DNA from 3 places in the Staphylococcus sp. HMSC071G07 genome. Region 1 is predicted to be linked to each of the others. Evidence: riboswitches for the same ligand, from Rfam matches in the RefSeq annotation. Region 1 holds a riboswitch; each other region holds the start of a gene.

Region 1 (8,514 bases):
AATCGATTTTCTGACTATCTACAATTTCTTGTTTTTTGCGATCAGGTGAAAAAGCCTCAGAATTCCAAGAAGTGAGGAGTTGATTTATCACTTTCGCAAATTCGTCTGCTTTCGCATAACGTGCTTCTCTTTCTGGTAATTTAGGCATACTATGATTTTGCGCTTCTTGATCAGTCATTGAAGTGACGAGGTTCCAACCGACGCGTCCTCCAGTAATATGATCTAAACTTAAAAGTTGACGAGCCACGGTAAAGGGATTACTGAACGTGCTAGAAATTGTTGAAACAAGACCTACATGCTTTGTAACTTGTGAAATTGCAGTTAGATTAATGAGTGGATCGTACCAGAATGCAGGTAGGGAACGATTGTCACTAGGATTGAATGCTTGGTTGTCGGCGAAGAAGACTGCATCGAAATAGCCTTTTTCAGCAAGTTGTGCAAGGTGTTGGTAATAAGAAATGGAACCGATTTGTTCGATAGATGAGTCTTTCATGAGCCACGCAGCCTGATGGTGACCACAACCCAATAGTAAGATACCAATATGTATATGTTTGTTTTGCATTTTACGAAACCGCCTTTACTAGATATTTTTTAAAATTGCATAAGGAACTGTTTTACAAAAATACAAAAGCTAAAGCCCGCTATAATTAAAGAAACGAGCTTTAGCAAGATCTCATTAATTCATCGTTAAACCGCCATCAACTGTAATATTCTGACCCGTAATGTTGGTCGCGTGTTCTGATGCTAAATGAGCAACCATGTTAGCCACATCTTGAGGTGTAGTGACTTGTCTTGTCGGCGTAGTTTGAGCGATTAAATCAAACACTTCTGGCGTCGTAGCTGCACTTGCATCTGTCGTTTTCAACAAACCGCCAGACACTACGTTCGCAGTAATGCCGTGTTGACCCAATTCAGAAGCAAGATTACGAGTGAAGCCGATTAGACCCGCTTTGGCAGTCGTATATTCATGATAAGGCACCACCGGATTCTGATATAAATTGGTACCAATACTGATAATACTGCCGGAGTGACGCTCCATAAATTGAGGAATGACACTTTGAGAAACATTAAATGCCGCTTTCAAAGTACCGTTAATTTGTTGTTGATAGTCTTCCCAATTGAGGTCTTTAAATGATTTCTGCGCATTAGGATCGAATTTAAAGCCAACAAGCGCATTGTTGACCACCACATCGATTTGTCCAAAGTGCTCAGTGGCTTGTTTGACCATTGCTTCAACCTCTTCGCGTTCGGTAACGTCGGCTTGGATTGCGATGGCTTGATGTTCGTATCCTTTAATCAGTGCTTCAGCCTCTTCTTTACTTCGATGATAGTTCACTACCACGTTGAATCCTTGTTTGAGTAGCGTTTTGGCGATTGTTGCTCCGAGTCCTCTGCTGCTTCCTGTTACTAATACTGTTCTTGTCATATTTAACACTCCCTAGTCCAATTTTTTGGCAAATAAAAATACACAACCTTCACGAGGAAAGTTGTGTAAAAGACGTAAACGAATCTATAAATAATCATAGTAAGCGTGATTAATTATTGTGAATCGGTACTACACTTTCCTCCGCTAGCGCAAACTAGATCAGGTTCAAAGGGTTTGGGCCAGGCCCATCTCAGTTCGATGACACCCCTAGTGTATGTATGAAGTTATACTCTAAATGTAAGGTTATTACATGTCAGAGTCAAGATTAGTGAGTTTTGGTGGGAGGGTGAAAATGAAAAACTGTCACGATAATCGTTTGAAATTTAGAAATCTGTACATATTTTGTGAGAGGATAATTTTGTCAAAACTTCTTTAAGGTTCGTTTTTTAAGTTCTAAAATTTTAAAATTCATCTCCTAATCAACTTCAGATTATGGTACGTTATTAATAGATTATGGAAAAAATTGGGAGGGCTACCATGATTTATAAGTCGGAGAAAATGTTAAATATGATCGGTATAGGACTACAGATGTTGACTATATCGGTATTAATACCGTATGCGTTATATAAGACGCGCATGCATATTTATATTAATAAGAAACTTGAAGGGGTTGCTGACCAAATGATTGGCTATCCGATTGAATCATCGGATCAAACTTTATTTTGGTTATGTATCCTAATGATAGTGAGTGTTATTACAATAATATTAGCTTTTGTTGCTGCTAAAAATTTTAAAAATAGACCCAAACTCACAATAACTTTGATGTTTATTTGTGCTTTCTTAAGTTTGGTGACGAGCTTGCCAGCTGTCGTAATTTGGATTATTGCTGGTATAAAGACGATAAATACATATAAAAGAAATGGTAGAAGTGAAATAGTGAGAGAGAATGAAACTTCAAAAATTAAAAAAATGGACGGATTTGAATTAGGATTACTTATAGCAAGTTTGTCTATTAGTATTCTTTGTATATTTATTTACGCGTTAGCAACTATCCCTTATGCAATGATTATAAATTCTGAGGCATCCCGTACATTCTATCGCGATCCAAGTGTCATAGATGGTTATACTCAAACCATGATATACAAATCATTTTTATATACGAGTTTCATATACTCTGGATTATTAGTTACCGTAATTGCGATAGTAGTGCTGATTATCTATTTAATTAAAAGTAAAAGCGTTAATTTCTTAAAAGCGAATTTATTTATTATCGTTGGTTGTGCTAATTTAATATTTAACATTATTGCAGGCATGTTCTTACTTATATTAGGAATTCTGTTATATAACAAAATGGGACAAAAACCAGAATATGATGAGAATAATCGACGAGAAGAATTAGCACAGTAAAAAATAGCGAGATTCACTGGAATGGTGAGTCTCGCTATTTAATTTACTTCTCATTCTCATAAATTTCTTCATTAACAGTATTTTGCAGTGTATTAACTTGATTTAATCCTGCTTTCATTAGGATGAAAACTAAAAGCCAACCGAGGACAATTAAAATAATGATTTTCAGGTTATAACTACCTAAAAATGTTATATTTACGTCCCAAATTGCGTGTAATATAACAGATGCGAAAAAGAAAAATAAGAATCTTGGATCTACGATGTTATTAAACTCGAATTTCGCTTCACTTTTAGCAATAACTACGGCAGCACCTACAATCGCCGCCCAAACAAGATGACTTCCAAGGCCTGTCCAAGCACGTAGGATGATCATATTCATGAAATCACCTTGAGTAAATAAGCCAAATTTCAAAATATAACCTGCTGATTCAAAGACGGCAAAACCTGCTCCAATTGCGGCTCCTATGAGTAATCCATTAAGAATCTTATTTGTCTTACTCATGTTCACAATTATGATAATGATAATTGCTTTACCAAGTTCTTCTACGATTCCTATAGAGATGGCATCAGTGAGCGTCATTAATCCAAATACTTCTGCCTCTTCGCTAAATGATACAAAGTTATAGAGGAAGAGTGTAACTAAAAGTGAGAATACGCCCCCAATAAAGAACCATTTCAGAACTTCGAAGATACTGATATTTTTAAAAGCGTTAGTCTCATAGAAAAAGAAGAGTCCTGATAAAGGTACAGTTAAGGCACCAGTAAAGATAAGACCTGGAATGGCGTTCTCATTTCCAAATGATGTAGCCATAACCCATAAAAGTACAAATGTTATAGCCATGGCCGCAAATACTCGAGAAAATAGCCATGGGCGGCCCCATTCATTGGAAACATCTTTAAGGGCAGGCGTCGTTTCTTTAGTACCTGCAATAAAGATGCGATCGGCTTCTTCTCGTGAGTGAGATTTAAATACTTCTGAGAACATATCGCGTAAATTGAGATTTAGACTTTCTTCATTTCCTGCCATTTTACCGATAGATTTCGTCGTATTGTTGAATAATTGTTTCGCTTCGTCCGCGAGACTCACGTTCTCTTTAGTTTGATTTTCGAGAGATTCCGTATGTGAGAAATTAGAATTTGAAGCGGTCGCTAAGTTGAAACCGCACTGCATACAGAATTTGTCGTCTGGATTGACTTCTGCATGACAACTTGGACAGTGAGGGACTGAAGTAGTTTGTGCTTCTTCAGAATATGTAGCACCATCATTTTCTAAATTATTACCGCAATACATGCAGAATTTATCTTCAGGATTAACTTTTTGATTACATTTCGAACATTGCATGAGCATCCACCTTTGTTTTTTTATGTATAGTCATATTTTAATTTATTATTAAAGGAATTGCTATATGATTTTTGGATTGATTAAAAGGGGAAGCACATAATTTACGCATACTTAGAAAATAGATGTTTAGAATTTTTTAAATAAGTAATTAAATTCACGTTATTTCATGATAAACTATGTTTGAGCAAAGTCAGAAGGGAGTTTACATAATTATGAAATATAAATCAGAACGTGTGTCATCTTGGGTTGCTGTCGGATTAATGGGACTCGCATTATTAGGGTGCTTTCTAGGAACTATCTTTTTCGCAATTATGGGTAATCAAACGAAAGAAGGACTTATAGCTACAGATGCATTTAGTTATAGTGAAGCTGATGATTTTATTACTTTGTGGGGACCTATATCAGTTTTTTTCCTCATTTCATCTATTATTCTCATTATTTTTGGTATTATTGGTTCGATTTGGATAGGCAAGAAGACGAAAGCAGCAGCGATTATGCTTTTGGTTATTGGTATTCTATCAATAGTCTTTAACTTTTGGCCAATCGGTCTGATTTGGATTATTGTTAGTATTAATCTTTTCCGCAAACATTCTAAAGAGCAACCTAGCCAAGGACCTCACCAAGGTACATATGATAGACAACAAGATTATACTAACGAGCAAGATAAACACGCTGATTTTCTAGAAGATGATGCTCGTCGTTATACGAAAGAAGTTAAAGACGATCCGTACAAGTATTAATAAATGTTAATGATATGTCACCCAATTATCGAAACAGTGATAGTTGGGTGGTTTTTTATTTAAAGTAGAAACCTCCTCCAACCTTGTCCCCATCTGTCTTAATAGAAATGTCAAATTTTCCTAACCTGCTTGTGTTGTAAAAGCAAGAAATCTTTATTATGATTAGAAATTGCGTGTGACAAGAACGATAACAATAATGAATATTTAGGACTTTTTAGCGAAAATCTAAAAGGTTCTTTTTGTTTTGTCCAGTATTTAAGAAATAAAAATTTTACTAAAGGAGATTGATTCTATAGTAGGAAGGGAGGACAAGTGAATATGAGTAAGAAAGCTATTCAAATTCACACTAAAAATATTATTTTCTGCTTGCTAGGTACGTTCCTCATTGGGGTGGGCGTCAATGCTTTTATCATCGCAGCAAACCTTGGTGAAGGCGGTACGGTCGGTATTTCCTTGAACCTCAAGTATACGCTCGGCCTCTCACCAGCGCTCACGTCATTTATCATCAACATTATTCTCATCGCGGTAGGTTGGAAGTACTTAAGCAAGACGACAGCGATTTATACACTCATCACGGTGATTGCGAGTTCGGTTTGGCTAGCGCTCACTGAATCTTTCAATCTGCATCTCCAGTCAGACTTTATTAACAGTATCTTCGGTGGTGCGTTTATCGGAATTGGTACAGGTTTCGTTATTTCAGCTCGCAGTACGCTTGGTGGTACGTCAGTTATCGCGAAGATTATCGATAAATATACGGAAGTGAAGACGTCGCAAGCGCTATTCGTCCTAGATACGCTCATTGTCCTCTCTTTCTTAATTACGATAGATATTGAGAATGTACTTTATACCATCGTTATGCTCTTTATTGTGGAAAAATGTATGGCGTTTGTTATTGAAGGTTTCAATCCTAAGAAGGCCATAACCATCATTTCTGAGTATAATGGTGAAATTAGCGACCAAATCCATTATGAAACAGGGCGCGGATCTACGTTGCTTAACGGTGTAGGTGGCTACGAACGTCGACAAACGAACGTGCTTTACGTTGTCGTGCCTCAAAACCAACTGGCACGTATTAAAAAGATCGTCAATGCGCATGATTCTAACGCTTTCTTAGTCATCCACGATGTACGGGATGTCTTAGGTAACGGATTTATGAAAATGCAGTAGGACGGATGTCTTAAAGTTGAATAATATGAGTGTACCCTAACCGAAAGTTGAAGTTTAAGACGGTTAGGGTACGTTTTTTATCTAATAGCGTTGATTAACTAGGAAGGGCGTCTTCTTGGTTGATATATTGAATCACTTTATCAATTTGTTCACTAAAAGAACCATCAAATTTGTGATCGAAGAAGGCGCTTCCTATCGTGAATGCCCATGGATTCACACGCTTAATGAAATCAAGTTTGTCGTAGCTATCGATACTGCCTGCAACACAAACGGGTAAGTCGTTCTCTTCTACAAAAGCTTCAATTAGTGCTTCAGGTGTCTCCTCATGTCGATAACCTAATAGGTCAAACCCACTAACACCTCGCTCTGATAAAGTTTGAGCTTGTTCAACAATTTGTGAGATGTCGCCTTTCAATACGGAAGGGCGACCCACTACTTCTCCAGCGAATGGAAGGTAAGTGATGTGATTGGCTAAACAGAACGTGTTGACGGAGTCGAAATATGTCGTTCCCATGAGAATCTCTGCTCCGCACGCTTTAGCAAGTTCCGCGCCCGCTAAACTGTTTGATTCATCATATTCAACGACTTCCAAAACTGTGGTTTTACCACACGACTTCATGTAATTAAACAATTCCTTCATTTCAATTTCTGGTAAGCCTTTATCTTTAAATCCCCAATATTGTGCTGCCGTATCTTTGCACTCCTCGAAGATTTGATATGCATTTTGAACTGTAAAGTCTTGATATGTAAGCATAACGATTAAATTACTATGATGCACGTTTCTCTCTCCCTTTGATGTGTAACTTCATAGACTATTGATTTTCTTATGTGGACAGTTTACACTTATAGAGTGAATATAACAATAGTTTTATTGTATTTTTTTATAAAAATATTTTTCAGTGAGGTATAAAAAACATGAATTTACTACGAAGATATATGCCTGACGCCTTGAGCGAGAGCGTTTATGATATCAATTACAAGAATTTATACGATGTGGGTTACAGAGGACTCATCTTTGATATTGATGGCACATTAGTTCCACACGGAGCGGACACTACAGAGAAAGTAGATGCTTTGTTTACTGAAATACATAATATAGGCTTTAAAACGTTATTATTATCAAATAATAGCGAGGCACGCATTAGTGATTTTAATCGTCATATCCAAACTCAATTTATTCCGATGGCAGATAAGCCGGATGTGAGAAATTTTCATAAAGCAGTTGAGCGGTTAGACCTTCCTAAAGATCAAATCATCGTGATTGGCGACCAATTATTTACAGATATTGATGGCGCGAATAAATGTGGTTTAGCGAATATATTAGTGAAATTTTTGATGCATGAAGATGAGACGAAGATTGGTAAGAAACGTCGCGTAGAACAGCTTTTACTAAAGGTGGGGAAAATATTTAAAATTCAACAACGCTCACCACTACAACATCAAATTAAGGAGACAGACATGACAGAACGTAAACCTTTAAGCGAAAGATATCCGAAACTTTATGATTTAGCAGTTAAAAAAGAAACAGCGAAACGCCATATTCAAGATTTGAAAGGGCGTAAAAAGTTTGCGCAACATCGACAAAAATTGAAGTTACCGAATGTGGTTCATACCGTTTCTTCATATTTGATTAAAAAAGGGCCAGGTATCGATCCTGTGCTACAAACGAATAAAGCTGACAATATTGATTTAGCAGCGTCTAAAATTGATGGCATTGTCATTAATCCAGGTGAGGAATTCTCATTCTGGACACTCGTAGGAAAAATTAATAAGAAAAACGGCTATAAAGATGGCCGTGTCATCGTGAATAATCAAGTTCAGGCCGGCATGGGTGGCGGAATTTGTAATTTAGCTAATAATCTACATTTACTTGTAATTCATAGTCCACTTCAAATTACTGAATTCCATGCACATTCAGATGCGCTCGCGCCTGATCAAGGTGAGCGTAAACCATTTCAGAATGGGACGTCAGTTTCTTATAACTACGTGGACTATCGTTTTAAAAATCCAACTTCGCAGAAAATACAAATCTGCTTATGGGTTGCTGATGAAACATTGTATGGTGAATTGAGAAGTGAAGAGGCCTTTCCTTGGAAATATCATTTAGAAGAAGAAAATCATCGCTTCGTGAAAGAAAACGGTAAATACTATCGTAAATCAAAAATCTATAAAGTGACTGAAGATGCGGCTACTTCTAAAGAAATTGACCGTGAACTCTTATTGGATAACCGTTCTGAAGTCATGTTTGATTATGATTTAATTCCAGAAGATCAGATTAAAAGTGAATAAGGAAGTGGGATTTTCTCACACATTTAAATAAATAAAGGATAATTCAACTCGAAAAATAGAAAGCAGTGATGCTGATGACTCAGTTATATGAAATTTATCTAGAAAATGATGAAACAGTCTTTACGGTTGGCAGTATAGTGGCTGAAACAGAGGAATTATATATTGTTGAATCACTTGATGAGACAGGACGATTGGATAGTTTC
Region 2 (8,514 bases), on a different contig from region 1:
AATATCACTTTTTAGACATCGGGCAGACTGCTCACCCTGTTAAAGCGCATGGTTGTCCCATTTTCAACTCAACCGCCTAGCCTTATTTAGGAGTTGTTTTTCTAGAAAAGGTGTGATAAATCTTAAAGATAATAAGAGAGCTAGAAAAAATTCTGAAGTAAAGGACGAGTGTGAACAGTGAAAGAAGTAGTGTTGGGCATTGATATTGGTACAAGTTCAGTGAAAGCGATTGCGGTCGACAAGCAAGGTGCAGTCGTAGCTGTAGCGAAAGAAGATTTGAATATTTATCATGATTATCCAGGTTACAGCGAGCAAGATCCTGATGAATGGTTTGAAGCAGCGACTTCTTGTGTGAAGCAACTTCGCCAAGACGAAGCGATGGCTCATTACGTCATCAAAGGCTTGTCATTCTCAGGGCAAATGCATGGTTTAGTGCTATTGAACAAGGATTTGAAACCACTCCGTAGAGCAATACTCTGGAATGATACACGTTCTTCAGAGCAGTGTAAACAGATTATTAATCAATTAGGGAATTACGTGCTTGGAAATCCAGTTCTGGAAGGCTTTACGTTAACAAAATTATTGTGGGTAAAAGCGCACGAACCTGAGAATTGGGAACAAGCTCATGTCTTTATGTTGCCGAAAGATTATGTGCGCTTTAAATTTACAAATCAGATCAACATGGAATACTCTGACGGTTCAAGTACGTTGCTCTTAGATCCTGTAACGAATGCATGGTCGAAAGAAACAGGCGAACGTTTCGGCATGAAAGACATTTACCCTGAGTTGGTTCCTTCGACGGCGAAAGTGGGTCATATCACGACATCGCTTGCACAAGAACTCGGCTTAGAAGATGATGTTGCAGTCTTCGCTGGTGGAGGAGATAACGCATGTGGTGCTGTAGGCGCTGGTGTGATGAACGCGAACGAAACGCTATGCAGTATTGGTACGTCAGGTGTTGTCTTATCGTGTGAGACAGAAAAAGATAAGACGATGTATCACAATATTCACATGTTTAAGCACGCGAAGATGCACATGTCGTACGCGATGGGCGTCACGTTAGCAGCTGGCGATAGCTTGAGTTGGCTGAAACGTATCGTCTTTCCTAATTTGGACTTTTCAGAGATTGTAGATTTGGCTGCGCAATCGCAACCTGGTAGCAATGGTTTGCTCTTCGCCCCTTATCTATCAGGGGAACGCACGCCGCATGGTGACGCGAATATCCGAGGCAGTTTCATAGGTCTTAGCGGGATGCATACGGAAGCAGATATAGCACGTGCTGTCCTAGAAGGTATTACTTTCTCGCTCTATGATTCAATTGCTTATTTGCGCGAAACTGGTAAAAATATTTCAGAAATCGTAGCAATTGGCGGCGGTGCACAAAGTGAATTCTGGCTTCAACTACAAGCAGATATCTTTAATGCTGATATTAAAATTTTACGTAACGCGGAAGGTCCGAGTATGGGTGCGGCAATGATTGCGGCTTACGGTTTAGGTTGGTTTGAATCGTTAGAAGATTGTGTAGAACAATTTATTGAATACGGTGCAGTGTATCATCCTGATGCTAAGCGTCACCAACGTTATCAGCAGTTTTACAATTTGTATCAACAAGTTTATCCGCAAACGAAAGACATTACAAAAGGTCTGTTAGAGTTAACGCGTAAGCAGTAAGGTTTCTAATTACACTCTTGAATCCGCTTGCAAGATAGCTCGGCTTGCGTTAATATAAAAATTGAATTACGAACTGAATAGAAATGAGTAGTGAACCACTGGAAGTGCTTTTGTTAAAGGCTGAGATTAAAGTATCGACTTTAGAATTCCTAGAACCTGATCCAGTTCATACTGGCGTAGGAAAGTGGCGTTCAACGAGTTGATAAAGCAAGATGCGTAGACGTTATTTTTCTAGCCGGAAAAATAACGTCTTTTTTATTTGGGGTGACGACTTTGTTTATTGCAATCACACCGTATCGAAACTTAACAGTACAAGATTTAGAACACTATCGTGAACTTGCCACTGACATCGACGGTCTAATACTACGTACGCCTATGCCGATGGATCAACTCGAACAATGGATTGAACAGATAGTACGACAAGGCTTTCCAAAGGATAAATTGATTGCGCACAATGACATTCAGCTATTGGAACGCCAACACTTAAGTGCGATTCATTTTAAAGAAAGTGCTGAAGAACTAGAATCATTTGTCGACACACACCCTAATATTCGCGTTAGTCAGTCTACGCATTCGGCAGCCACAATCCAAAGGGCAGCAAATTTAGACCTTGACTTTGTGTTGTATGGACACATTTTTCCTACAAAGTCTAAGCCAGGGTTAGCGCCGAGGACAGTCGAAGAAATAAAAGAGGCAGTCGCTCAGCCCATACCAGTGGTCGCGTTGGGAGGAATTACGCTCACGAATATTTCACAATTGCCGAAAGGATTTGCAGGTATCGCAGCTATTTCGCTATTTGAAAATGTCACGACGTCAGAGATGAAGGCGTTGAGAAAGGAATGGTCCGATTATGTATGATGTCATCATCATAGGATCTGGAGTCATGGGAATGTCTATCGCACGAGAGTTGAGTGCGAAACAATTGAACGTTGCGGTGTTGGATCGCGATGTACCAGGTAAGCATGCATCGTATAAAGCAGGCGGCATGTTAGGTGCGCAGAATGAGTTCACGTATTATAGCCCGCTATACGAATTAGCGAGAGAATCGCAGAAACGCTTTGAAGGGTTGAGTGAGCGCCTCAAAGAAGAGGTCGGTATCGATATCGAGTTTAAACAAACTGGGCTTATCAAATTAGCAGCGCAGTCTGAAGACAACGACTTTGTCGAAGCCCAATCACAATTCTTAAGCAAGTATAATCCGCTCGTTCGTGATTTAAATCGTGAAGCATTAAAGCGCCATACAAATGGTGAGATTGATGTCACTGGGTTAGCCGCTACGCTCATTCCGGACGACCATCAAATCAATGCGAATAAGTATACGAAAGCATTGCTCAAGTCATTGAATAAGCGCAATGTACATCGCTGGTACCAGACTGAGGCGCAAGCGATTGAACATACATCTTCAGGTTATGTGGTGCACACGGATCGCGAAAGTTTAACGGCCGAACAAGTCATCGTTGCAGGTGGCGCTTGGAGTGCAGATTTACTTGAAGATGAGGCGTTGAAACGACAAGTTACAGGTGTGAAAGGTGAGGTGCTGCTCGTTGAGAATCCTGACCTCAAACTTGAAACAACGGTCTTTATGACGAATGGCTGTTATATAGTACCGAAGAATAAATCGCGGTTTCTCATTGGGGCGACGAGCTTGAGAGACGATTATTCAGTCGGTGTTTCTGAAGCAGGTAAAAAATGGCTATTTGACGAAGCATGTGCCAAGATACCTGGTTTGCGTAACAGTAAAGTATTAAAGCACTGGTCAGGTGTCCGTCCATATACACGTGGTGAACAGCCGATTATGGACGAAATTGAAGAAGGTCTGTTCGTCATCACCGGACATTACCGTAACGGTATTCTGTTATCACCTGTTATCGGGGAACTGATGACAGAATGGCTCGTTGACGGTCAGAAACCTGGCGCCTTAAATGACTTTGCATATGTAAGAGGTGAATTAAATGAAGTGTGTGATTAATGGCGATACGTTCACTTTCGATAGTGAATTGTCCGTACATGATGTGATTCAACAGCTTGAGTTAGATGAGAAGCGCGTCATTGTTGAGCACAACGAAGATTTGCTCAAGCGAGATCAATATGAGCAAGCCATCGTGAAAGAAGCGGATAAATTAGAATTGTTAGAAGTCGTAGGAGGCGGTTAATATGTTTAAAATTGGAAATTTCGAGTTCAAATCAAGATTATTTTTAGGAACAGGAAAGTTTGAAGATGAAGAGACACAAACGAAAGCGATCGAAGCGTCTGAAACAGAAGTACTCACATTCGCAGTACGTCGTATGAATTTATACGACAAGTCTTTACCGAATCCATTAGCGAATGTGGATATGAGTCAATTCACTACTTTTCCAAACACAGCAGGAGCTAAGACAGCTAAAGAAGCGATTCGCATAGCCGAAATTGCGAACCATGCAGGTGTGTGTGACATGATCAAGGTAGAAGTGATAGGGGACGACGAAACGTTGCTACCTGATCCATTTGAGACATACGAAGCATGTAAAGTGTTGTTAGACAAAGGGTACACAGTTTGCCCATACATTTCAAATGACCTCGTGCTAGCGAAACGTCTCGAAGAGTTAGGTGTACATGCAGTGATGCCACTCGCTTCACCAATTGGTACAGGACGCGGTATCAACAACCAGTTAAACTTGCGTTATATTATCGAGCAAGCTAATGTGCCGGTCATCGTGGACGCAGGTATCGGCTCTCCGAAAGATGTGGCTCAAGCGATGGAACTAGGTGCTGACGGTATCTTGTTAAATACTGCAATTTCTAGTGCGAAAGATCCAGTTAAAATGGCTGAAGCAATGAAACTAGGCATTCATGCAGGCCGTCTAGGATACGAAGCTGGTCGCATTCCTGTGAAATATACTGCGCAAGCTTCTAGCCCAACTGAAGGATTAGGCTATTTATAATGACACGCTATGCACGACAAGCGCGCTTTAGTCCATTCGGTGAACAAGGACAATCTCAACTAGAAGCGCTCCATGTTCTGATTATTGGCGCGGGTGCTTTAGGAAGTCATACGGCTGAAATGCTTGTGCGCATGGGGGTAGGACAACTGACCATTGCTGATATGGATATTGTGGAAACGTCCAACTTACATCGACAAGCTGTATATGATGAGCAGGATGTAGCTGAAATGTTGCCTAAAGTGGAAGCGTTGAAACACAAATTAGCTACTGTGAATTCTCAGGTTCCGATTTCTACATTATATATGGAAGTCACACCAACGAATATTAGTCAGCTCATTCGTGATACGCAACCTGATGTCATCATTGACGGTATGGATAACTTTAAAATGCGTTACTTGATTAATGAAGCGGCTTGCGATGCGCAAATTCCGTGGATTTACGGAGCAGTGGTCGGCAGTAAAGGAAGTGTGTACGCTTTTGACTTTACTGGCCCTTGTTTAAAATGCTTATTCGGCGAGATGCCTGAAACGGCTGAGAGTTGCGCAATTAATGGCATCTTGCCACCTGTAGTGCAACAGGTGGCAAGTATGCAAGTGTCAGAGTTATTACGATACGCCAGTGGTAACGGTTTTTCAAAAAAACTTGTGACGATCGATACCTTCCAAGTCAAGTATCAAACGATGAATGTTGACGCTTTGAAAGATACTGACTGTCGTGTGTGCAGCCAACACGATTACCAGTTATTGAATCATAACGAACACCATCCGATAGAAGATTTGTGTGGCAATGCCATTCGATTTCGTTTTAAGCCTCAAGTCTTCGACCATGCTGAATTACTTCCAGGAACGATTGTGAAAAGAAATAACTTTGCTACCATTATCCATTATCAAGATTATACCCTTACGTTATTTAAAGATGGACGTATGAATGTGCATGGTCTGACAGAAGACACAGATGTTAAGACACTCTTTAATACTATCAATAAAAGTTTCAAATGATTTCGCGTCATAACAAACTTATGGGAGAACGATAAATATAAGATACATGAAGGAAGTGTGGCAAGTCACTTCGCTACGTTACGACTAGGGTATTATTATGAACAAATCTGATACTTATTAATGTATAAAGACGCAAGCACAACGAGAGAACAATGAGAAGTTCTCTTATTCCCATTCCTATAACCGTATAATATAAAGAGGTCGGAGCCCGTTTCCGACCTCTTTATTTATTTGGGAGGTAGGAGTGGAAAGTTTCATATCACGAGATGCATAGAGTATATGCATTTTTTACTATGCCGGACGTCTTAATTCTGTCATTTCGACTTACAATCGCTACTTTTATTAACCTTTTTGCGGTGATGCATACCAAGATTTTAAAAATCCCTCAAGAACCTGCAGGCATATCTGGATAAGATTTCGTCACAGCCCAATGTCGCTCGAGTTCATTTAACGCTTGAATAACCTTGGACATCTTCTCAATCGCACTGGCACCGTACAGACCGCCCCCTGCATGAATCATTTGGTGACGCGCACCATCGTGTACGGTCTTAGCGCTTTTAACGGTAATCCAACCTGTAATGACACCACCTTGACCTTGGGCAACTTGTTCACTTGTATCGAGGACCAATCCTAAATCCGCTTGAGGTGCATGTTCGCAGGCTGTCTTCGTGCCAGCTTCTCCGACTTCCTCGCCAACTACAGACTGCACAATAATGTCACCTTGAGGTTGGATATGCTCATGATGTAACTTTTCTAATACATATAATAAGGAAGCGACGCCACCTTTCATATCTGCGACGCCGCGACCGTATAAGTAATCATCTACTTGCGTCAGTTCGAAAGGTGGATAGGTCCAATCTGAGCTGTCTCCAACATGTGCGACATCGACGTGTCCATTAAGGATGAGTTTAGGTGCTGTAGGATCGCTTCCCTTCAACGTCGCATTAATCACACTATCGTTCTCATAAAGGGGGTAACGGTCGACTTCGAAGCCTAGTGCTTCAAGGAAATGTTGAATCTCATCTTGAAGCGGGTCTGTATTACGTGCGGGTGGACTTTCTGTTTGATACTTAACTAACAATTCAAGTATGTGAAATAATCTCTCATTCATCGTACATCTCCCTTTCATCGTATTTAGTTAAAGTGTATCAAAGTAGGGGAGATAAGCAACGAAAGTTATAGAGGTGGAGGTGGGCGCTGGTGGAGAATAAGGATACTTCATTCAATCTTAGTGAATATTCTCATTAGCACTTTTTACTTAATATTAGTGATGAATTCGAAGAAATTATATCAAGTCTATCTTTGCGATAAAACTTCTTTTTAGTATAAAGATATCTTATTTTCTAGAATTTTAAGAGTAAATGTGGTAATTTGTAGTAAATACTTCATTTAATATATTATTTGAAGTATTTACTTTATAATTTTATGTAAGCGCTTACTAAATAAAGGGGACGGTTAAATGAAAAAGAAATTTAAAATGCCGAACACTTTTGTGATTTTATTTAGTTTGCTCACGATTGTTTGGATATTGAGTTTTATTATTCCATCAGGTGAATTTGCTACAAAGGGGAGTAGTAATACAGTTATACCAGGGAGCTTTAAATACGTAGATAGTGGTTTGTTGAATATACTTGATTTATTTAAAGCAATTCCTAAAGGACTTATTGACACAGCAGATCTTATTTTCTTAGTTCTTATAATGGGAGGAGCAGTTGCAGTTATAGAAGGTGAAGGAACTTTTAATGCTGCAGTTCAAAAATTAGTTGATAAAACAAGTGGCAATAAATATCTACTTATAATATTAATAGGTATTACTTTCGGTTTGATTCATGGTTTTGGAGTTAGTGCTAATGCAGTTATTGCTTTTATTCCATTGGGTGTTATATTGGCTCGGAAACTTAATTTAGATGCGATTGTCGGTGTAGGGATAATATATTTTTCTTATTACGTAGGTGCGGTCTCACCTATTTTTGATCCTATTGCATTAGGCGTAGCTCAAAAAATAGCTAAACTGCCTATATTTTCAGGTACTGTTTTTCGAGCTATTACTTTCTGTATATTTATGATTTCTACTATTTCTTATTTAATTTATTATGTGCAAAAAATCTCTAAAGATCCATCTAAAAGTATAATGGGAGAAAAACGATTTTCTGATAGTGTAAGTAAAGAAGAAAACAATAAGAAAATAAAATTCACATGGAAACATAAGTTAATCATTATTCTATTCTTTTTAACTATACTTCTCTTTGTTTATGGATCTTTACAAAAAGGTTGGAACGTAAATGAATTATCAGCGTTATTTATAATTGACGGTGTGTTAACTGCCATAGTCGCACGTATTAAACCTAACGACTTTATTCATACGTTTATTGGTGGAGCCAAGAATATTCTATTTGGGGCTTTAATTATTGAAGTTGCTCGTTCTATAACAATATTAATGGAGGAAGGAAAAATTCTAGATACACTCGTTCATAGTGTATTTATTCCTTTAAGTCATATGCCTACAGTTATAGGTGGAGTGATGATGTTTCTTTTTAATTTGGTATTCAATTTACTTGTGCCATCTGGGAGTGGTCAAGCAGCAGTAGTTATGCCATTAATGACACCGCTTTCTGACGTATTGCATATCACCCGTCAAACGGCTGTTATAGCTTTTAAGATGGGCGATGGAATAACAAATATGATTACACCTGTTTCAGGAACGTTAATGGCAGTACTTGCAATTGGTGGTGTACCTTTTTCTAAATGGGTACGTTTCGCATTACCTCTAGTGATTATTTGGTCAATATTAGCTATTGTATTTGTAATAGTCGCAATCTTAATACAATATGGGCCAGCATAAATTTCAAATAAGGAAGGGAGAACATATATGGAAAGCATCACTTATCATGAACCAAGTCTTTCGAATTTTGATCTTTATACT
Region 3 (8,514 bases), on a different contig from region 1:
AAATAGACGTGTAATCAAACACTTGACGAATCGCTTGTAGAATTAAATATCTAAATTTGTAAATCCCTTTCGAATACCATTGAATCAACAAATGCCCATCGTAATTATCGATGGTTAAACCACCTACACCGTCTCCTTCTGCATTAAAGAGACGGAATGCATTAGTACCTTCAATATGATAGAAATAATCTCTTTCTGCTTGCGCTTCTTCAAATAAATTCACGAAGAATGTGGCATTAATATCTTCTGATTGATCGTAGCTCAACACCCATCCGAGTCCTTTATGTTGATGACCGACGTAAGCTGTGGCAATATAATTTCCTGAGTCAGTCACGAGTTGAAAGATATCCCCCTCTTTCAAATGATCGTGTGCATAGAGGTCCGCTTCATCTATCAATGGATAGTGATTCAAATACTTCTTCTCTTTACCTTTATTTAATGTCGCTGTCTTCATCTCTGACACTTACACCCTTTCTATTTATGCACTGTTATTGTGTTATTATTTTAACTTTCAATTCTACCATATCATATGCTGTGTTCACCTAGTTTATCATTCTTTAGTGAGCTTAGCCTACGACTTATTCGCATTTTGTTTGCCAATTCTATCCTCTCCTATTCTTTAGAGAAATTCAATTCTTTCATGAGCGTTGAAATGCCGCAGAATGCTTTTGTCATTTTAAAAAGCAGATACAGAAACCGAGTTGATTTCCATATCTGCTTCTCATTCTCAATTTTAACTTTTTAAAAGTAAGAACTACTTCGAATTTAAAGTTTCCATTCTCTCTTTATCATTACGATCAGGCTCACGTAATTTAATGACGAAAGCAACGATGACTGCAATGAGCATAATGAACAGAATTGGCGTAATGAATGTTGAGAATAATTGACCGTGAATCATGATATTCGCAAACTCTGTAAATAATTTGAAGAAGAGTATGCTAATAATAAAGAGATGTAAATAATAGAATCGATTTTTAAAGTAATTGGTTAACGTCAATAACACATAAACGATCATGATTAACATGAGCAAGAATAAAGTGATCCACTCAATAACATATTGCGTTTGTGATAACTCCCAATTCCCTGACATAAACAAGGAACTTCTGTTGTGTAACTCAATGAGTGTAAAGAAGAGCATGATTCCTGCACAAATTAATTCAATATATAACGATTTCAACCATTTCGGTTTGCGCATCCATTTCGGTACATCATCTTCCTGAATATCGATGCGTTGTTTCCATTTATCAACGAATTGATCTTTCTTGTTACGCATTTTTTCAATATCCATACTACGACGTGTCTTATGAGTAATCTCCGTCGTTTTATCTTGTAAGTGTTTAATACGTTCTTTCGTTTGGTTCGTCATTGACTCTTTGTTCGTCCGTGATAATTCTGGTTCTTCTTCACCTAACTCTTGCTTAGTTAACGGAAGAGAGCGACGTAAGAACAAGAAGTTCCAAATCGCCATTTGACCGAGTAACCACATCACTAAGAAGAAAGCATTCACACTCAAGATGTCAATCGGGATAATATCATTATTGTCTACACGGCCATATAGCACAACTTGCGTGATAAGGTAAGAAATACCATAGCTAAAGATAATCCATAAATAATGATATTTACGATGATTCGGATTTAAATCATCTTTATAAACGATATAACCAATGTGAATGATAAAAGGAATCACAAAGATAATCGCAAAGAAACTATAAACTTGCGTCATCAAGACGAGTGTAATGATAAAGAATAGTATTCCGATGACTAAGAAGAATACAGAAATATCATAGTCGTAAGAAGTTGTTCTGAACAACAGAATACCTATACCGATAACTAATAAACCGAACAGAATGATGATAATCGCACTGACGATTGGAAAGCTACCAATAAACGTACTCATTACTCGAATAATTTCTGCAAAGAATGCGTTAATAAAGTCCCATACATTATGTATGTTTAAGTTGATCTTATCTTTCCCATTAAGCATGTGAATGAAAGATAAATTAAGTAATATAATAACACCTATTAACAGTGCGACTGCACCGATAATATAGCTGTATATAATTTCGGCGTGTTTTTTAAGGAAAGACATTCATTTCACCTCAAAACAATTATATATGAACATATCCATGTTGTCTCTATATCGTACAAGAAATAGGTCTAGAGACCGAAATTTCTCACACTTTTCTCGCTTATGATTAAACATGAGCTACAATGTCTGTTTCAGTATGTAAAATCATTGAAACAAGTAACGATGGTGCTTTGTCACACCAATTTATAAATTTAAGTTCTTTTCTGTAAACAAGCTGAGTCGCGATTTGTATTCTCGATCCCTACTTTATCTGTAAAAGTAAATGAAGCGTTTATAGCACACAGCAATCGCATTTGAACTTGAGCTTACCTTTCATGTGTGCACACTAACGCTTTGTTCGAATGTGAGATAAGTATGTAAATTATAACGCACGCGACCTATCAACTCAACTTACTTCTTCTATTTCCATTTCGCCCAGTAAAGAAACAGATTTTACAACATTATTGTGTGTAAATTATTTAAAACGGGTATAATACTAATGGTAAGAATAATCAACAAAGGAGCCTGATTCCCATGACAAATGAAGATAAGAACAAACAAGCAGCTGAACAAGCAAAAGAACAAGAAGAGCAATTAAAGGATAAGAAAGAACAAGCTGAAGATAACGTTAAAGAAACAAAACAGAACGTCCAAGATTCTTTAGATTAATAGCCAAACATCGTTCGAATTCTACACATTTTATTCGTAAGATAAACACAAACCCTATAATTATTAGTCGCAAGGCACGCGTCACTCACACCTAATATCATGTGGCGCGTGCATTTTCACGTGCTTTTTAATGTAATTATACTACTCTATGACCCCACTAAACCGAACTTCTCTGACATATCTCAAGAAAGCCTTGACAATCGTTCTCAACCAGTCTACATTAGAATTAAATTACAAATCAATCTAACGCACTAGGGGTGTTATGTTATAACTGAGATGAGGTAGAACCTCAAACCCTTTGAACCTGATCTAGATGATACTAGCGTAGGAAAGTGAGCGATTACTATTATGTTAAGCTCTGCCTTTTATGACTCGGCAGAGTCTTCATCCAATGTTTATTTCTTTCTGTTTGTTTTTCGCGCAACTTCTAGATGAGGTTGTGCGTTTTTTATTGGGAGGAAATAGATATGACAAGAGCTTCAAGAGGTTTAAAGCTTTCCGACATACTCGTCACAGTCTTAATCGCAGTCGTCTTCGCGATTATTTATAACGTTTGGAATTTCGTATATGATTTTTCTAAAATATCTGGTTTACACGTAGAAGAAATCGTCTACGGCATGTGGTTTATGGCAGCGGTCGTTGCTTATCTCATCATTCCTAAACCTGGTATCGCAATTCTAGCTGAGTTTGCAGCAGGTGCTGGTGAAACCATCGTCATGGGCCGCTTCGATGTCCCTACGATGATTTACGGTTTACTCCAAGGTGTCGCTTGTGAGGTTATCTTCCTCATCTTCCGCTACAAATCACGTTCAGCTGCAGTAGCTATGCTTGCTGGATTAATGGCAGCGATTATTACCTTGCCACTCGACTTCGCGTATGGCTACCTCAATGAGTTGACAGGTTGGAACTTAACACTGTACATCGTCTTCAGATTAATCGGTGGTCTGTTAGTCGCAGGTTTACTGTCTTACTACATCGTCAAGGTGCTGGATCAGACCGGAGTAACCAAACTCTTCAGACCTGCATCTAAAAAAGATTACGATAACTTGTAAGGAGACGATACTGTGCTATCGACTAAAAATTTACGTCTGAAGTATCCGAATGGTGAACATAAGATCTTCGACGGTCTCAATTTAACAATTCATGACAAAGAGAAAGTACTCTTACTCGGTCCCTCTGGGGCGGGTAAGAGTACATTATTAAATGTGTTAAGTGGCATCGTTCCTGAATTAATTGAACTTCCGATGAAATATGACGACTTACATATTGATGAACATTGTGGCATGATTTTTCAAGATCCTGACACACAGTTCTGCATGCCGAAAGTGAAAGAAGAACTCGGCTTTATTCTTGAGAATCGACAAGTGCCACGTTCCGAAATGGACCAAGCGATTCAACGCGCTTTAGATTCAGTAGGTCTCAATGTTGATCCTGATCAATACGTAAACCAGCTCAGCGGCGGTATGAAACAGAAATTAGCGATTGCAGAAACGTTACTGCAACAAGCTGAGACCCTTTTCCTAGATGAGCCAACAGCTATGCTTGATACAGAAGCCACAGCTGAATTGTGGAGCAAGATCAAAGATTTCTGGGAAGACCAAACTGTCGTGATCGTGGAGCATAAGGTTGAACATATTTGGGAACACATCGACCGTGTCATTCTACTCAATTATAACGCCGAGATTATTGCTGATGACAAACCCGAAGCAATTCTCGCTCAACACGAGGAGCTACTGACCGAGTACGGGGTATGGCATCCAAATGCATGGGATTATGCGCCCAAAGCACAGGATACATCCTCCACCCCTACTGAGCCTGTCTTTCATTATCAAGATGGAGCTATTCGTCGCGGTAACAAGACGTTGATCGCTCTTGACGAATTTACCGTTTCCTTAGGTGAGTGGATCACGATTACAGGTAAAAATGGTACCGGCAAAACGACATTGCTCGAATCTATGATGCAGTTAATCAAATACGATGGCAAGATGATCTATGACGGACATTATTTAAAGAAAATCAAGGATGCAGCGCAACATATGTATCTCGTGTATCAAAATCCTGAACTACAGTTTATTACGCAATCCGTTTATGATGAAATCTTTATTCAATTTAGTCAAAAAGATAACAAGAAAGCACAACAACAAACGAAAGAGATGTTACGCTTACTCAATTTAGAACGTGTGCAGAACCAACATCCGTTCGAATTGTCTATGGGGCAAAAGCGTCGTCTGAGTGTGGCAACTGCGTTAAGTTCACCAGCAGATATCATCATGTTGGATGAGCCTACCTTTGGATTGGATAGCCATAATACTTTTAACTTGATCCAACTCTTCCAAGAACGTGTAGCACAAGGTCAGACGATTATCATGATTACACACGACCCAGAAATTATTGCACGCTATCCTTCTCGACAAATTCACGTCGAAGATCAGCAGTTACATGAAGTAAGAAAGACAGGTGATATGCATGTTTGAAGCGTGGAAAGTACGCAACACCTTTGTCCATGATGTCAATGTAATTACGAAGATTGTGATGGCGATACTCTTATTCGTCTTCGTCATCTTTATTCACCAATTCGATATCATGATTTATACAACGATACTGATGTTTCTGTTTCTAGTCTTATTTAACGGCGTACAGTTTAAAGTTGTAGGTATCTTCACCTTCTTCGCAATTTTGTTTGCGATTATATCGTCATTATCGATGATTCTTTATGGAGAAGGAACACATACCCTATTTAAACTTGGTTTCATCCATATTACACGTGAGAGTTTCATTCGCGGTATACATTTATCGTTACGTTTATTAACGGTCTCCTCTATGGGGATACTGATTTCATTAACTTCTGAAATCGTCATGATTTTTTACAGTATGATGCAGCACTTAAAGGTGAAACCGAAGTTCGCCTATGCGTTTATGGCAGCCATTCGTATGGTGCCCATTATGATCACATCATTTATTCAATTGCGTCATTCACTCAAGATGCGTTATCAAGTTATAGATGCACAACACTATCGAGGGCTGAAACGTTTGAAACATTTGTTTATCCCGTTGCTCAGTCAGAACATTCGCCGTGCACACCAACTTTCTGTCGCGATGGAGATGAAAGGCTTCCAAGATGGTCCACGTACGTATTACTACAAAGCACCATTTTCATACAAAGATATCGTGTTTATCGTTGTGACCTTAGCATTACTCGCCATCAGTTGTTACCTGGCACACGTGCTACCACTGACAGGCATTCCAGATGTACGTAGCCATAATTTCTAGCTATTTTTCTTAAGTTTTGTAAAAGGCGAGCGGATTTGGCAATAGAAAATGATGGCTCTTAGCCGATAGCAGCCAATCCCTTTTATCACTAAACAATGCTGAACTTTGAGACAATCATTGACATTCACCACATCTCAAAAACCCCGTTCCAAACAATTCATGGAACGGGGTTAAATTATGTCTCATTGTACATTCATCTACATTAAGTTAGCATGCTCAGCACTCAATTACTACTCTAGCTTAACGTAACGCTTTGTCACTAATATCATTACGATAGAATAAAGCATCGTTAGCTACGGGTTCTACTGCTTCATAAGCGGCTTTCTTCGCTTCAGCAATATCTTTGCCTTCTCCTAAAGCTAAGATTACACGGCCACCTGAAGTAACGAAGTGGTCACCTTCTTTTTTCAAACCACTCACGAAATATTTACCTTCATCTAAAGTGAAGCCAGAGACTTCTTTACCTTTCTCATAGCTACCAGGATAGCCTTTAGACGCAAGCATCACACCAACAACAGCTTGATCTTTCCACTTAAAGTGAATTGGTTGTTTCGCGTCTAAGTCGAGAATATGTTGCATCAAGTCGCTTTCCATACGTGTGAGTAAGACTTGAGCTTCAGGGTCTCCAAAGCGCGCATTAAATTCAATCACTTTCGGACCTTCTTTAGTGAGAATCGCACCGATGTACAATAATCCGAAGAAATGATAGCCTTCTTGCTCCATCGCTCGAGCAATCGGTTGTGCAATTTGACGATTCGTTTCTTCGATGACTTCTGAGCTGATATGTGGGACAGGACAATAAGCGCCCATACCGCCAGTGTTCGTCCCTTGGTCATTGTCGAACGCACGTTTATGATCCTGCGCAATACAATCGAATGGCACGGCGTAGTCTCCATTTACGAATGTCATGAGCGAGAATTCTTCACCTTCAAGGAAAGTCTCAAAAACTACAGTTTCGTCGTTTGTAGGATACAATTTTTCAACCGCTTCTGCTGCTTCATCGTAATTGTCCGCAATAATAACGCCTTTTCCTGCCGCGAGACCATCTTTCTTTAATACCACTGGATAGTCGCAAGATTGAATATATGCTTGCGCTTCTTTCTTGCTAGAAATTTCACGATAGTCAGCCGTAGGAATATCATACTTAGCCATCAATTTCTTCGCAAATGATTTAGAGCCTTCAATTTGCGCAGCTGCTTGCGTTGGACCAAAGACTTTAATATCTACGTCTAACAAGCGATCTGCTAAACCTTCAGTCAATGGCTGTTCAGGACCTACAACGACCCATTCAATACCTTGTTGTTGCGCGAAATCAACGATGTCATCATGTGCACTTTCAGCAATATCAGTGTGAACTTCAGCGACTTGAGCCATCGCGTCACTGCCTGGAATCGCATGAACTTCGTCAACGAGTGGCGATTGATTTAACTTATGTGCAAGTACATGTTCGCGCCCACCTGCACCAATCACTAACACTTTCATCTTTCTACCTCCTGTAGTTGAGATTAATGTTTAAAATGACGTTCTCCTGTCGTTACCATAGCAATGCCATGTTTGTTGGCCATATCGATAGAATCTTGGTCTTTAATTGAACCACCTGGTTGAATAATTGCTTTGATACCATGTTTCGCTGCGAGTTCTACCGTATCATCCATTGGGAAGAAACCATCAGAAATCATCGCGACATTATCATCAATACCAATTGCTCTTTCAATCGCAATTTCAGCAGAACCTACACGATTCATTTGTCCTGCACCAATACCAACAGTTTGTTGTGGATTGCTGAGGATCACCGCGTTACTTTTAACTGCTGCAACAACTTTCCAGCCTAAGAGCATCGCATCCCATTGCGCTTCAGTAGGCTCTGCATCAGTTACGACTTTCATATCTTCACGAGTGATTGTAGAGTGGTCTTTCTCCTGAACGAGATAACCACCAGAAACAGATACGAACTCTTCTTCATCATCATTGACTGACATATCAATTTCTAGCAAGCGGATATTCTTCTTCTGTTGTAATACATCAAGTGCATCTTGAGAGAATTCCGGTGCAATGACGACTTCTAAGAAGATACTGTGTAATTGCTCAGCAAGTTCTTTACCTACTGGACGGTTAAGCGCAACGATACCGCCAAAGATAGATTGACTATCCGCCTCATAAGCGCGGTTGTAGGCTTCTTCGATAGTGTCGCCCACACCTACACCACATGGGTTCATATGTTTCACCGCTACTGCAGCTGGCTGTTCAAAGGATTTCGCCAATGTTAATGCAGAGTCTGCGTCTTTAATGTTGTTAAAGCTTAATTGTTTACCATGAAGCTGTTTTGCTCCCGCAATCGTATTCGGAGCATCAGATTCACGTACGAAGTAAGCAGATTGTTGTGGATTCTCACCATAGCGCAGTGATTCTTTACTATCTTTAAAAAAGTTAACAATCGCATGATCGTAAGCATTCGTATGTTCGAACACTTTAATCATCAATGATTTACGATACGCTTCATCTAACTC

What was found. Region 1 has a riboswitch for thiamine pyrophosphate ahead of HMPREF2802_RS10785 (3-oxoacyl-ACP reductase). Riboswitches for the same ligand answer to the same signal wherever they lie in the genome.
Region 2: linked by a shared signal. The riboswitch ahead of HMPREF2802_RS08440 (thiamine phosphate synthase) and the one ahead of HMPREF2802_RS10785 (3-oxoacyl-ACP reductase) in region 1 are both predicted to bind thiamine pyrophosphate.
Region 3: linked by a shared signal. The riboswitch ahead of HMPREF2802_RS05010 (ECF transporter S component) and the one ahead of HMPREF2802_RS10785 (3-oxoacyl-ACP reductase) in region 1 are both predicted to bind thiamine pyrophosphate.

Annotation. Positions count from the first base shown of each region.
Region 1 covers NZ_KV804784.1:320,745-329,258, forward strand. The annotation lists gene HMPREF2802_RS10780 (LLM class flavin-dependent oxidoreductase) at 1-562, opposite strand, end outside; gene HMPREF2802_RS10785 (3-oxoacyl-ACP reductase) at 677-1,426, opposite strand; TPP riboswitch at 1,546-1,645, opposite strand; gene HMPREF2802_RS10790 (DUF4064 domain-containing protein) at 1,904-2,773, shown strand; gene HMPREF2802_RS10795 (PrsW family glutamic-type intramembrane protease) at 2,817-4,115, opposite strand; gene HMPREF2802_RS10800 (DUF4064 domain-containing protein) at 4,328-4,855, shown strand; gene HMPREF2802_RS10805 (YitT family protein) at 5,174-6,022, shown strand; gene HMPREF2802_RS10810 (hypothetical protein) at 6,117-6,800, opposite strand; gene HMPREF2802_RS10815 (YqeG family HAD IIIA-type phosphatase) at 6,938-8,311, shown strand; gene HMPREF2802_RS10820 (hypothetical protein) at 8,386-8,514, shown strand, end outside.
Region 2 covers NZ_KV804778.1:18,849-27,362, forward strand. The annotation lists gene xylB (xylulokinase) at 178-1,671, shown strand; TPP riboswitch at 1,762-1,871, shown strand; gene HMPREF2802_RS08440 (thiamine phosphate synthase) at 1,945-2,529, shown strand; gene thiO (glycine oxidase ThiO) at 2,522-3,640, shown strand; gene thiS (sulfur carrier protein ThiS) at 3,624-3,824, shown strand; gene HMPREF2802_RS08455 (thiazole synthase) at 3,826-4,593, shown strand; gene HMPREF2802_RS08460 (ThiF family adenylyltransferase) at 4,593-5,591, shown strand; partial or broken gene HMPREF2802_RS08465 (M20/M25/M40 family metallo-hydrolase) at 5,980-6,702, opposite strand; gene HMPREF2802_RS08470 (YfcC family protein) at 7,051-8,433, shown strand; gene HMPREF2802_RS08475 (succinylglutamate desuccinylase/aspartoacylase family protein) at 8,461-8,514, shown strand, end outside.
Region 3 covers NZ_KV804768.1:141,100-149,613, forward strand. The annotation lists gene HMPREF2802_RS05000 (class I SAM-dependent rRNA methyltransferase) at 1-454, opposite strand, end outside; gene auxA (lipoteichoic acid stability factor AuxA) at 755-2,089, opposite strand; gene graF (glycopeptide resistance-associated protein GraF) at 2,603-2,737, shown strand; TPP riboswitch at 2,981-3,085, shown strand; gene HMPREF2802_RS05010 (ECF transporter S component) at 3,205-3,789, shown strand; gene HMPREF2802_RS05015 (ABC transporter ATP-binding protein) at 3,802-5,211, shown strand; gene HMPREF2802_RS05020 (energy-coupling factor transporter transmembrane component T family protein) at 5,204-6,007, shown strand; gene purD (phosphoribosylamine--glycine ligase) at 6,248-7,489, opposite strand; gene purH (bifunctional phosphoribosylaminoimidazolecarboxamide formyltransferase/IMP cyclohydrolase) at 7,513-8,514, opposite strand, start outside.